One region of the Lysinibacillus parviboronicapiens genome, then DNA from elsewhere that is predicted to be linked to it. Evidence: riboswitches for the same ligand, from Rfam matches in the RefSeq annotation. Region 1 holds a riboswitch; each other region holds the start of a gene.
The links. Region 1 has a riboswitch for cobalamin ahead of C9J31_RS21665 (hypothetical protein). Riboswitches for the same ligand answer to the same signal wherever they lie in the genome.

Region 1 (4,196 bases):
ATAAGGAGAAGTCCAACAAGTGTGACACCTCCAATAATAAAGCTCACGAGTAGATGTGCCTTCATAAAACCAAAAAATGCGTCTTTTAAACGATTAGAAATTATTTTCATTTTTTTCGCAGTAGATGGCTTCAAATATTTGTAAGTAACTTGTTTTAATTTTGGTAAATCTAGCATAAATAGAAATAGAGCAATCATATATACGAGAAGACTAATAAAGAGGCTTGGAATTTCTGAAAAGAATGCAGTAACTTTGGTATAATTAAAGATGTTTAGAAAAGATTCTTCAATTTTCTTAATGAAATCCATTGTTGTACTTTGAAGTGAAGCACTCACTTCAGCGGGGAAGTCTTCCGTATATTTAGAAATGTTATCTTGCATGTTTAACCACATTTCCGATAGTTTAGAAATATAATAGGGGGCTTGCTTTGAAACTACTATAATTTGCGACATGAGCTGTGTAATAGTAAAGTAACAAATAATAGAAATAAAGATAACGCTCATTATGTAAATGAAGGCGACTGCAATTTTCCGAGACATTTTCCATTTTCGTTTAAAAAACATTACAATTGGTTCTAAGAAAAAAGCGGTAATCCCCGCCAATATAATAGGCACGGAGACTGGTATGATAAAATATGCCGCCACTATTAGACATATAATCACAAGCGTTCGTAAAATCAACTTTCGGGTAATAGATTTATTCATAAACTCTCCTTCTTTGTATAAATTAAGTTAAGTGTAACATAAAAAATTTAAAATTTTATAACGTTCTGACAGAATAAAGGTAGGGATGAATCATGGAAAAAGAGATTTTGCAACTTTTTAGTAATATAACAGAGCATGACCGTGAAATCCAATTCGAGTCTTATGAAGAATTGATAAAAATTATGCAAGAACCAGTTGACTGGACATACTCAGTCTGGGAGCATCTCGTTCAAGCCCTTACATATAAAGATGGACATGTACGTGCACGTGCAGTACAGTTTTTATGCGCATTGGCGGCTAAAAGTGATCCAGAAGAACGTGTACTAGAGGATTTTTTGAAAATTTGGGCAGTAACGTATGATGATAAAACTGTAACGGCAAGACATAGTCTACAAGCAATCTGGCAAATTGGGCTTGCTGGACAAGTGCAAAGAGATTTAATTGTTTCGTATTTAGCAAAAAGATTCCAAACGTGTATTGACGAAAAACACCCGACACTGATCCGATACGATATTATTGTATCCTTTAAAAAGTTGTTTGATGCCACGAATGACAGGAATCTATTAGAAATTGCAAAGAGATTAATTGATGAAGAACAAAACGTAAAATATAAAAAGAAATATCAGACAGCCATTCGTTAAACAAGCGTAATGGCTATTTTTTATGTTGAAACTCATTTGTTGGAGAAAATTTAGTTTATTGCTATAATCATGAAAAATATGAAAATGAGGTTTAAAAGTCAAATGGTGAAATTTTATCGATGGAAACATATCGTGGGAAGCCGATGCTTATTGTCAACACAGCAAACAAATGTCGTTTTACATATCAGTTTGAATATTTACAAAAAATGTATGAAAAATAGGGCAAGGATAATTTCCTTGTGTTAGGTTTTCTTTGTGACCAATTTGACAATCAAAATCCAGAAGATGGTGAAGAAACTACACAGCTATGTAAAGTAAATTATGGTGTGATATTTCCAATTTTTGAATTAGTGCAAGTAAATGGTGAGACTACACATCCATTATTCAATTATTTAAAGCATGAAGTGGATTTTCATGAATTTGGAAAGGCAAATATACAGGAGAAAATGTTAGCTCAAACGATAGTCCAAATAGCACCTAGCTTTTTAGATGGTCGCAATATTCGCTGGAACTTTACACAATTTTTAGTAGATGGTAATCGTAAAACAACTGCGCGCTTCGAACCAACGGATTCTCAACTTGATATTGAACAAGCTATCGAAAGAATTTTATAGTCATTATTGAATATAGAATTTTCAGGTGAGAACTACAAATAGCTAATCGTTATGTAGAAATAGTGCTAGGTTTTATATGTTTTTGACCGAGTTTTCCGCAATTTCGCAACTACTTTTTCATCACAATATATGATAAACTGCTTTACAAGTGAATAATTCTTGCAGAATAAGGGTGCTAGGCCATAGCATAATCGGGAATTCGGTGTAAAACCGAAGCTGTTTCCGCAACTGTAAGTACATAAATCATAAATTTAAGCCACTGTCTAAGATTAGATGGGAAGGTATTTATGACATCGCTACATCTAGGTAGTGAACTGTACAAGCCAGGAGACCGACCTTTATTTGAACGTATAAGTACTCTTCGGAAGTTAGGAGGATATGCGGCAAATACATAGGCAATGTCGTGTCAAAGCGACACTATTTATGCATTTTCGTCGTTACTCTATTAATCGGGAGTGGCGTTTTTTTTATGCACTTTAACCTTCATCCAGTAAGTAAGGAGAATTTCACGAAAGAAAGTGGGGGTCTTAGTTTTGAAAAAAGATGCGCGTTATTCATGTTATCCGTTTATGCGTGAAAAAGTATCAACGGTTGATTATGAAATTCGTACAGATAGTTTAACAACACATGTAGGTGTTGCCCTGGCGGCTGTAAAGAAAGAAACGGTGGAGGTTGTAGCAGGCGATTTGCTGGCAATTTTGCCGATGGCTTATCATGTCAATGGTTCAGTACGTGGCAAATTGGCAGTTACCGATGAAGATTTAGCATGGTTAAGTAATCGTTATGATTTTTACGTTGAGCATGTTAGGGAAGAGATTCAAAACTTTGTTTTACCACAAGGAACGGAGGCTGCTGTTGCCCTTCATTTATGTCGAAGTGAAGCGAAAAAATCATACCGTGTCTTGCACAAAGTGTCTGAAGAGCGAGAAGTACCAGCTATTCTCTTCGATTATTTAGGATTACTGGCGAATGTGTTTTTTGTCATGGCTGTATACATGAATCAACAAGCTGGAATTGCTGAAATTCCGTTTATAAGTAAATCATACCCAATGAAAAAGAAAAAAGGAGAATGAGATAAGTGAAGAAATTATTTAATTTCCAATGGCTATCAATTTTGATGTTAGCACTTGTCCTAGTGGGCTGCGGTACAACTGATGAAGAGAAGAATGGGGAAACATCTCAGGAACAAAAATCAACTGAAGCAACAGGCTATAAAGTGACTGATGATCGTGGTGTAGAAGTGACATTTGATGCTGTACCAAAAACTGTGGTGTCATTACAGCCAAGCAATACAGAAATTTTATTTGCATTAGGTGTTGGGGATAAAATCGTAGGCGCAACAGATTATGATACATATCCAGCAGAAGCACAAAACATTGAACGAGTATCAGATTCTATGACGTTTAATAGCGAGCGCATTTTAGCATTAAAGCCAGATGTAGTGATTGCTTATACTACTGGCCAGGATGACGCGTTAAAAGGACTTGAAGATGCAGGTGTAAAAGTATTTGTTATCCAGTCAGCAGCCTCATTTAAAGATGTTTATGGGGATATAGAACAAATTGCGACTGTCATGGGTGTTGAGGATAAAGGTGAGCAATTAAATAAAGACATTAGGGCTAAAATAGCTAATGTTCAAGCAAAAGTAAAAGATGTAGAAAAACAAAAAAATGTTTACTTGGAGATTAGTCCAAAGCCAGACATTTATACAACAGCAGCAGGTACATTCCAACAAGAAATTTTAAATGCTGCTAATGTGAGCAATGTATTTGCTGACCAAAAGGGTTGGGTAAAGGTTTCTGAGGAAGACGTCATTGCTAAAAACCCTGAAGTTATTCTAACAACTGTGAATTACGCTAAGGATCCTGCGGCAGAAATTATTGCCCGTAATGGTTGGAATACGATTACAGCGATTCAAAACAAAGCAGTATATTATGTAGATGCTGATATTTCCACTCGTCCTGGTCCACGTATTGGGGAAGCGGTTGAGTTAGTAGCCAAAGCTGTTTATCCTGAGCTGTTTCAATAATTAAAGACTTTTAAGAGCCGTTCTATTAGATTAGGACGGCTTTTTGTTAGGTATGACACCTTGCCGAAATTAGCTCGGAAAGAGGGAGAAGCGCTCAGGTGCCCTGGAAATGCGCTCTGGTAAGAAGGCAAGATTTATTTTAGATAGCGCTATACATCGCATGTCTTTTTGGTGAAAAGGCATTGCTATGTACAGAAAAGCCCTGGTG
Region 2 (4,196 bases), 160 kb from region 1:
ACTTTTTAGACAGCCCCTACATCTTTTTATTTTTTTGTGAGTTCCTCTTCAGTAACCCATTTGTGATTTTTTACTACATCATTATTGGTTGTTGAAACATAATCAATCATATAAACCGTTGTTTGCTGTGCCTCATCGATACGTACTGTTGCATTTTCCATGCCCTCCATATGGGATGCATCCGTTTTTACTTCTGTTCCAGGTGCTAATGGTGCGCTCCCGGGATTGAATAATTCCTCATGAATGACCCATTTGTGATTCTCCACGCGTTGGCCGCCTGTAGTAGGTTCATACGAAATAATGTAAGCAGTTGTATCATAAGCACCAACAATCGTTGCTTCTGCTCCTTTCATACCTTCCATATGTCCATCCTTAATAATAGCCGTGCTACCAACCGGATACATTGGGTTTTCTGCATTTTTCAAAGTTGCTGGTACTTCACCAGAACTGGAATGATTCATCGAAGAATGATCCATTTCAGTATGCTGTTCAGCAGGGGCGTCTTTTTCTGTATCTGCTACTTCTTTAGAGCATGCGGATAATGCCAAAACAGCAACTACCGTTAGTAAGCCTCCATGCCAAATTCTTGGTCTTTTCATATCCAATTCCTCCTTCTTCATTTGCTATAAATGTAGCAAATAAATGTGCAGAAACTATGGATGAAGGCAGTTGCCTTTACAGACATAAGATACCCATGGTCATATCTATACTAAAAAAAAACTCCGCTCATAAGCTAAAGAAGCGGCGTTTTTATCGATATAGGCTTCGGATTATTTTACAGGAAAAATCCGAAGCACTTTTTGTACACGATATGCGAAAATACCAGCGAATACTGCTAAGATCATATCCTTTGGTAACGGAGGCATCATCCAAAGCCAGGCTATTTTGTAAGTGAAACCTTCAGGTGCACTAGCCCATAGCTTGTAAGCAAAATACATCCAATTTGTACCCAGAAAATAATTAATACATGTAGCAATTAGAGCAGCTATGACATAGCTCTTCTTCGTAGCGCTTTTTTCAATTATAAGCCCTGCTATAAAGGCTACTAAAATAAAGGTTAGGATAAAGCCAAATGTAGGGCTTAAGATTTGTCCAAAGCCTCCACCGAAACGGGCAAATACAGGTGCCCCGGCTAAACCAATCAACATATAGACGGTACAGGCAAGTGCCCCTTTTCTACTACCGAGAATAAGTCCTGCTAAAATAGCAAAAAACGTTTGTAAAGTGATAGGTAAGCTACCAACTACCATGAAAGGTGCAAAGGAAGTAATATTGGCACCAACCATCATTAATGTGGAAAATAAGCCGATGTACGCAAGATCGAATGTTGTTAATTTGTGTTGTGAATGTTGTGCTACTGTTGTCATAATTTCACCCCAATTTAGTAAAGTTGATAGTGATATTTTAAGAAAATAAAAACTTTGTGTCAACTTTATATTTTATTAAGTTAACACAACTGCTGTTAATAAGTTAGAAAATTCATAGCCTAAATATGTCAAAAAGAAAAAATATGTATAGACTACAATAATTATGTATGTTAGAATCGTCATAATTTTAATATTTCAGATACTATTGGTGTGATGCCCCTAAAGCATCACTTAAAAGGGAAGTCGGTGGAAATCCGACGCTGTCCCGCAACTGTAACGAGGAGTTCTATGATATATAAGCCACTGTTCAACATGGGAAGGCTATCATAGCAACGATGAATCGAAGCCAGGAGACCTGCCAATTAGTTTTTACCTGTAATGCCCACGAGGATGCAAGCAATTACGGACAATTGAAGGATACATTTCTTACTTTTGTTTATTCCAGGGTATTTCTATGCAAATTTTTTGCGTAGAATACCCTTTTTTATTGCTTCCCATCTATCATTTTTTGACTAGGAGTTAATAAACAGATGAATAAACAGACAGTACGCCCAAATAAAAAATTTATCTTGCTTTCTATGCTGCTCCTTCTATTGCTCATCATCTCCATTACATTCGCCATCATGATAGGTTCTGTTTCTATTACACCGTTGTACGTATGGAAAGTTATCTTTTCAAAAATACCATTCGTCCAAAATTGGATAGAGCAAGATTGGAGTCGCTCTCAAGAAATTATCATTTGGCAAATTCGTGTGCCACGTGTTTTACTCGCCGCAATCGTTGGCGGAGGATTAGCCATAGCAGGTGCTGCCATTCAGGCACTTGTTCGTAATTCTATTGCAGATCCGTATATTTTAGGAGTTTCATCAGGTGCAACTGTTGGTGCGACAGCCGTTATAATTTTAGGCGCTTTTTCATTTTTTGGCATATACGCTCTATCTATCTCAGCTTTTTTAGGCTCATTAATCGCGATTGTATTAGTGTTTTTCTTGTCGCGTGTTGGCGGGCGTATTTCTATTTTTCGTTTATTACTGGCAGGAATGGCGGTATCCTTTATTTTATCTGCCACTTCGAACTTTATATTAATGATGTCGAAGCAAGAGGGGGGCATGAAGGCAGTCATGTATTGGATGCTAGGCAGCCTTGCAGGAGCGAAATGGAGTAACCTTCTCATCCCGATGGTTATTTTTGTCATTGTATTTGTCTTGCTTTGGCTCCATTATCGAAATTTAAATTTGTTACTACTTGGAGAAGAAGCAGCAGTAACCTTAGGGGTTAATTTACAACAATTCCGAATACAACTTGTTCTTCTAGTTTCTTTACTTACCGGCGTACTAGTTGCAGTAAGCGGCGCAATTGGCTTTGTTGGTTTGATTATTCCGCATATCGTACGGTTAATCGTAGGCTCAAATTATAAATACGTTATCCCGATTAGTGCTTTATTGGGAGCAATTTTCTTGGTTTGGGCAGATGCACTTGCTCGAATACTAATTGCACCAGAGGAAATGCCAATTGGTATTATTACTGCATTTTGTGGAGGACCTTTTTTCATTTGGTTACTGCGTCGTAACAATTATTCTTTCGGTGAAGGAGATTAGAAAATATGACATTAGAAGCAAAACAAGTATCGTTCTCCATGCATGATCAGCGAATTTTACATGAAGTGAGTATCCGAATAAAGGAGAAGCAGTTTGTCGGCTTAATTGGTCCGAATGGAAGTGGGAAATCCACACTCTTAAAAAATATGTATCGTCTATTAAAGCCAGAAAGCGGGACGGTTTTACTGAACGAGAAAGATATTTTAAAGCAGTCGAGTAAATCCATTGCTAAAAATTTAGCTGTAGTTAGTCAGGAAACACCAGTATTATTCGATTTTCAAGTACGAGATTTGGTTAGTATGGGAAGAACTCCACACAAAAAATTATTTGAACTTGACCATGAAGATGACTTTAAAATTGTTAGAGAAGCCTTATTCCAAACGGGCATTGACCATTTAGAAACGCGTAGCTTTAGCTCTCTTTCAGGAGGTGAAAAAAAACGAGTGATGGTTGCACGTGCTCTTGCTCAGCAAGCACAAGTGATTATCCTAGATGAACCAACGAATCATTTAGACATTCAGCATCAATTACAACTAATGGATTTAATTCAAACTTTACATTTGACTGTAGTGGCTGCGCTACACGATTTAAACATCGCCGCAATGTATTGTGATTATATTTATGTTTTACAGCAGGGTAGAATTGTTTGTCACGGAACTCCAGAAGAAGTGCTCACACCAGCTTTACTACGGGAAGTATTTGGTGTATATGCAGATATTCAAATCCACCATTTGACGGGCAAACCTTATTTAACATATGTGTCTGAACAATTCACAAAAAAAACTTTGAAAGAACCTTCTATTTAAAATACTTGAAGCGAAATTATGTTAGCATGTACATAGGAACATGTTATAAAAGCAAGATGCATGACGTCAAAAAAATGAAAAATGGACATTTCCCAATTTATTTGAGAAACGTCCATTTTTACTTTTTATTTTTGAATTGGACCGTGGTTAATTGTAGATAATGTTTCATTAACTTCAAAAATTTTGCCACGAATATTAGTAATGCCGAAGCTAGTTAAACGAGCAGAATGCATAGTTAAATATTTTTCAGCACTTTCCTTCGAATCGAATAAGTAGACGCCACCAGCTTGTTTGGTCGTTGCATCCTCGGTCCATATTTTCCAGATGAAACCTTCTTCATCATTAATACTTCTTGCTAAATTTTGCAAACCCTCAGCCATCTCTACGCCAAAAGGTCCGTCCATTGTAAAGTCAACCTGTAATAA
Region 3 (4,196 bases), 1.6 Mb from region 1:
CGCACGGAGCTGGCTCTACTTTTATTTTTGAAGACATATCTTGATACGTAAAATGCAATATTTTTTTCACACGTTTGAAGTATTTAAACAAGCGTTCATTTGGATGCGCATTGGCTTTGTACTCTTCAAGAATGTCTGTTATAAGTGGAACAAGTTGTTCTGGCTCTAACCCTTCTACCACAGGCTGTGCCGCATGCGCTGTACGCCCAACTGGTTTAGCACCGATAAAGACATCAAATTTACTTTTACGATAGACAATACCAATATCATCAAACACTGCACGGTAGCATGCCATACCACAGCCGTTAAAGCCGATATTTAGCGTTTTCGGTAATGCTAAGCCACCTAGTTTTGCTTGAATTTCCTCGGCATATGGAATAGAGTCTGCTTTCTCTCCATAACAGAAATCACATGCTTTTAATGACAGTACATCGCCGATTGGAGCTAACAAAAAGCCCACTTCACGTAGTTTTGCTGTAATTTTACCGGGTTCAGATGTTGGAATTTTCAAATGAATTTGATGGTCCGGTGTATACTCCATCGTTCCTTCTTCCCCAACAACTTCAGCTAAAGCCGTCATTTGTTGCGGCGTGAAAAACTTATTAGCCACCCCAGGACTAACGGCAAGTTCAAAAATGGATTCAATCTTTTGTTGGACAAGTTTAGATGTGACATGCCCAGCACTTGTCCCTTTCACCATTGCAAGTGCAGTTGCAGCCATTTCAAGAGATGATTTATTTAGCGTTGACACAGGTGTAATCGCTAAACTGGGCTTGCTACGTCCTGCATTCGGGTCTGCCGCAAAATCAGCACGCGCTGTTCCCGTTTGTTGATTCATCGCCCACGGTTCATTTTCTTCTTTCAGACGTTGATGTGGACGTAGTGGCTGTTTTTCATCTCCAAGCGTATATTTTCGTTGATAGCCACGCGGTGTAATCATTTTATTGTCATAGAAAAATGTAGATGAATTTCCGATAATAACAGTTGTGAGCATCCCGATATCATGCTCAAGCATCTCCGCTAGTGTGGTCATCGTAATTTCCTGGCGATCACGATAGGCGCTTTTTACGAGCCCCACCGGTGTATCGGGAGATCGATATTCTAGTAAAATACGTTGTGCTTCGACGATTTGGCGTGTACGACGACCACTTTTCGGGTTGTAAAGTGCAATCACAAAATCCGCCATTGCTGCTGCTTCCACCCGTTTAGCGATTAAATTCCATGGTGTTAAATGGTCACTTAAACTAATTGTGCAAGAATCATGCATAATCGGCGCACCTAGTAAACTGGCACACGAATTAATCGCAGAAATACCAGGCACAATCTCCACTTCAACACCAGTTGCTTCGGTCCAGCCAAGCTCTATCAATACCTCATAGACGAGCCCCGCCATCCCGTACACGCCTGAGTCACCACTGGAAATGACAGACACGATATTACCTGCCTCTGCCTGACGCACAGCTTCCTGCGCCCTCGAAACTTCTTCGGTCATTCCTGTACTAACAATCGACTTGGCAGTCACTAAATCTTGTATGAGCTCCACATACGTTTTATAGCCGATGATAAAGTCACTCTGTTGCAGTGCTTCTACAGCTCTTGTTGTTATATGTTTAAAATCCCCGGGGCCAAAGCCCACAACAAAAATCTTACCTTTTTGCGCCATTTTGTTCCCCCTCTTTCACCTTTTCAATGCCTTTAATAGCTGTTGTTTGTGGTGTACGCTGTAACGTACCTTCACGCAGTGTGAACACATGTTCACTATGTAAAGACTCATGATGTAAGTCTTGCACGAGCGCCTTTGCATGCTCTGTCGTTGGCACACGATACCAGTTTCCTTGTGGATAGGCGATGACAACACAAGCATCCTTACACCTGCCGTTGCAGCGTGTTCTTGTCGTATGTATTTCCTTATCAAGTGCTTGTACCTGTATTTCATTACGTATTGCTTGGGTAATTTCTTCGCCATCTTTATGCATACAGCTACTGCCATTGCAAATAAAAAGATGCGTTTTCATTCCGTCTAAGTTCCAAGTTGTCATTGTCTTGCTCCCCTCATTTGCGACTAGGAAAAAGAAAAGACCTTCACTCTAAACGAAGAGTAAAGGTCTTGTAGAAGCCAAATAAAAACGAATAAATATAAGTACTCGTTCTCGCTTCAACTTCTCCCTCCGAAAAGTTTGCATGCCATCAACTAAGCAGGTTTCCTGACTTAAGCTTCTTTTTACTTTCGCGCCTTCCCAAGTGATACTAGTGGCATTTGCGATTTCATCAGCTATTACAGTAGCGGGGGCTGTATCGGATTCACACCGATTTCCCTATTATCTCGAATTATCTCGAGCACTTATAGATGTATCTATATGAAATTTTAATTGTCTAAAAACGTAATAGAAAACTGTTTCTATCATAGCTTATTATTTATAAATTTCAACAATTCTTTTTTAATTTGTGAAATTTTTAGTAAAATTTCAACAAATATTTCATGCAAAAATGTGGTGTTACTCTATGATTTATCAGAATTTTCTAGAATGAAGCTCAATTAAAAATATTTTTTATAAAAAGAGATAGCATATTTATGGAAAATCATGTTACACTTTGTCGTGAAATCTCACAACTTCATCTTTTTTCGGTGCGAAGTGTAGTCATTTTGCTTAAAAGGGAAGCCGGTTCAAGTCCGGCGCGGTCCCGCCACTGTACTAGGGAGTTTTATAGATTATGTCACTGTCCAAAGGATGGGAAGGCCTATAAAATGTTGAACTAAAGCCAGGAGACCTGCCGAAAAATACGTGATCGTTTCAACCTACGAGGATAGGTGTGCGGCTTGGCAGATGATAATTTCTATTTGCTTTTTCAGCTATGCACTTTTCCTACATCGGAAAAGTGCTTTTTTATTGCGCACGCTACATTCTAAATTTTATTTTAAGGAGGAGCTATTTTGAAATTTTCTTGTTGGAAGCTTAGTTATTTCTTACTAGCATTTTTACTCGTGCCAAATCGAGCATTTGCCATGCACATCATGGAAGGATTTCTGCCGATTGAATGGGCGATTTTCTGGTGGATCGTAGCCATGCCATTTATTATTTTAGGATTACGTTCAATTCGTAAAACAATCGATGAAAATCCCGAAACAAAAATGATACTCGGTCTTTCAGGTGCTTTTGCATTCGTCTTATCTGCACTTAAAATCCCCTCTGTAACAGGAAGTTGTTCACATCCAACTGGAGTTGGCTTAGGAACTGTATTATTCGGTCCATTGGCAATGAGCGTAATTGGAACAATCGTCTTATTATTCCAATCTTTACTGTTAGCGCATGGCGGCATTACGACATTGGGTGCAAATGCCTTTTCGATGGCTATAGTAGGACCTTTTATCGCGTACTTTGTTTTTAAAGGTTCTCAAAAGATTGGCCTATCGTTCTCACTTGCCGTATTTTTTGCAGCAATGCTTGGTGATTTAGGTACATATGTTGTGACTTCTGTCCAACTTGCACTGGCCTTCCCTTCAGAAGTTGGAGGCTTTATGGCTTCATTCACAAAATTTTCTGGTATTTTTGCGTTGACACAAATTCCACTTGCCATTAGCGAAGGGATTTTAACAGTCATCGTCATGAATTTCTTAAAAAAATATAATGTCAGTGAATTAAAAGCTTTACGTGTTTTCTCAGCAAAGGAGGCACATTGACATGAAAAAAAATTTACTACTCTTAGCTATTGTTGTGCTATTGGCAATCATTCCGCTGTTCGTACAAAAAGGAGCAGAGTTCGGTGGAGCTGACGGTGAGGCTGAAGTCGCAATTGGTGAAATTAACGCTCAGTACGAGCCATGGTTTGAAAGTTTTTGGGAGCCACCAAGTGGTGAAATTGAGAGCCTATTATTCGTGCTTCAAGCCGCAATTGGTGCTGGTTTTATCGGCTATTTTATCGGCTATATGCGTGGCAAACACAAAGAAGGTTAAGCGATGTTACTCATTGATAAGTATGCTTACATGAACAAACTAGCGTCTGTTCATCCGCTAGAAAAAATGACGTTTTCTCTTGGTCTTCTACTGCTGTCGCTTATCATGAGGGATGAACTTATTTCACTCATTACATTTATTGTGATGAGTGCTTTTATCATTTTAGGTGCAAGAATTCCCTTTACGTATTATGCAAAGTTATTACTGTTACCAGGTTTTTTTCTGTTGACTAGCTTAGTGTCG

Region 2: another riboswitch for cobalamin. It lies ahead of C9J31_RS20905 (FecCD family ABC transporter permease); the one in region 1 lies ahead of C9J31_RS21665 (hypothetical protein).
Region 3: another riboswitch for cobalamin. It lies ahead of C9J31_RS14040 ((2Fe-2S) ferredoxin domain-containing protein); the one in region 1 lies ahead of C9J31_RS21665 (hypothetical protein).

The regions. Positions count from the first base shown of each region.
Region 1 is NZ_CP073713.1:4,481,219-4,485,414, reverse strand. It holds gene ytvI (sporulation integral membrane protein YtvI) at 1-704, opposite strand, end outside; gene C9J31_RS21675 (hypothetical protein) at 797-1,345, shown strand; partial or broken gene C9J31_RS21670 (glutathione peroxidase) at 1,456-1,959, shown strand; cobalamin riboswitch at 2,113-2,313, shown strand; gene C9J31_RS21665 (hypothetical protein) at 2,493-3,032, shown strand; gene C9J31_RS21660 (ABC transporter substrate-binding protein) at 3,038-3,988, shown strand.
Region 2 is NZ_CP073713.1:4,324,239-4,328,434, reverse strand. It holds gene C9J31_RS20915 (YdhK family protein) at 27-599, opposite strand; gene C9J31_RS20910 (biotin transporter BioY) at 771-1,367, opposite strand; cobalamin riboswitch at 1,557-1,744, shown strand; gene C9J31_RS20905 (FecCD family ABC transporter permease) at 1,898-2,965, shown strand; gene C9J31_RS20900 (ABC transporter ATP-binding protein) at 2,971-3,771, shown strand; gene C9J31_RS20895 (monooxygenase) at 3,897-4,196, opposite strand, start outside.
Region 3 is NZ_CP073713.1:2,906,699-2,910,894, forward strand. It holds gene cobJ (precorrin-3B C(17)-methyltransferase) at 1-1,663, opposite strand, end outside; gene C9J31_RS14040 ((2Fe-2S) ferredoxin domain-containing protein) at 1,647-2,039, opposite strand; cobalamin riboswitch at 2,177-2,360, opposite strand; cobalamin riboswitch at 2,608-2,791, shown strand; gene C9J31_RS14045 (energy-coupling factor ABC transporter permease) at 2,933-3,679, shown strand; gene C9J31_RS14050 (energy-coupling factor ABC transporter substrate-binding protein) at 3,681-3,953, shown strand; gene cbiQ (cobalt ECF transporter T component CbiQ) at 3,957-4,196, shown strand, end outside.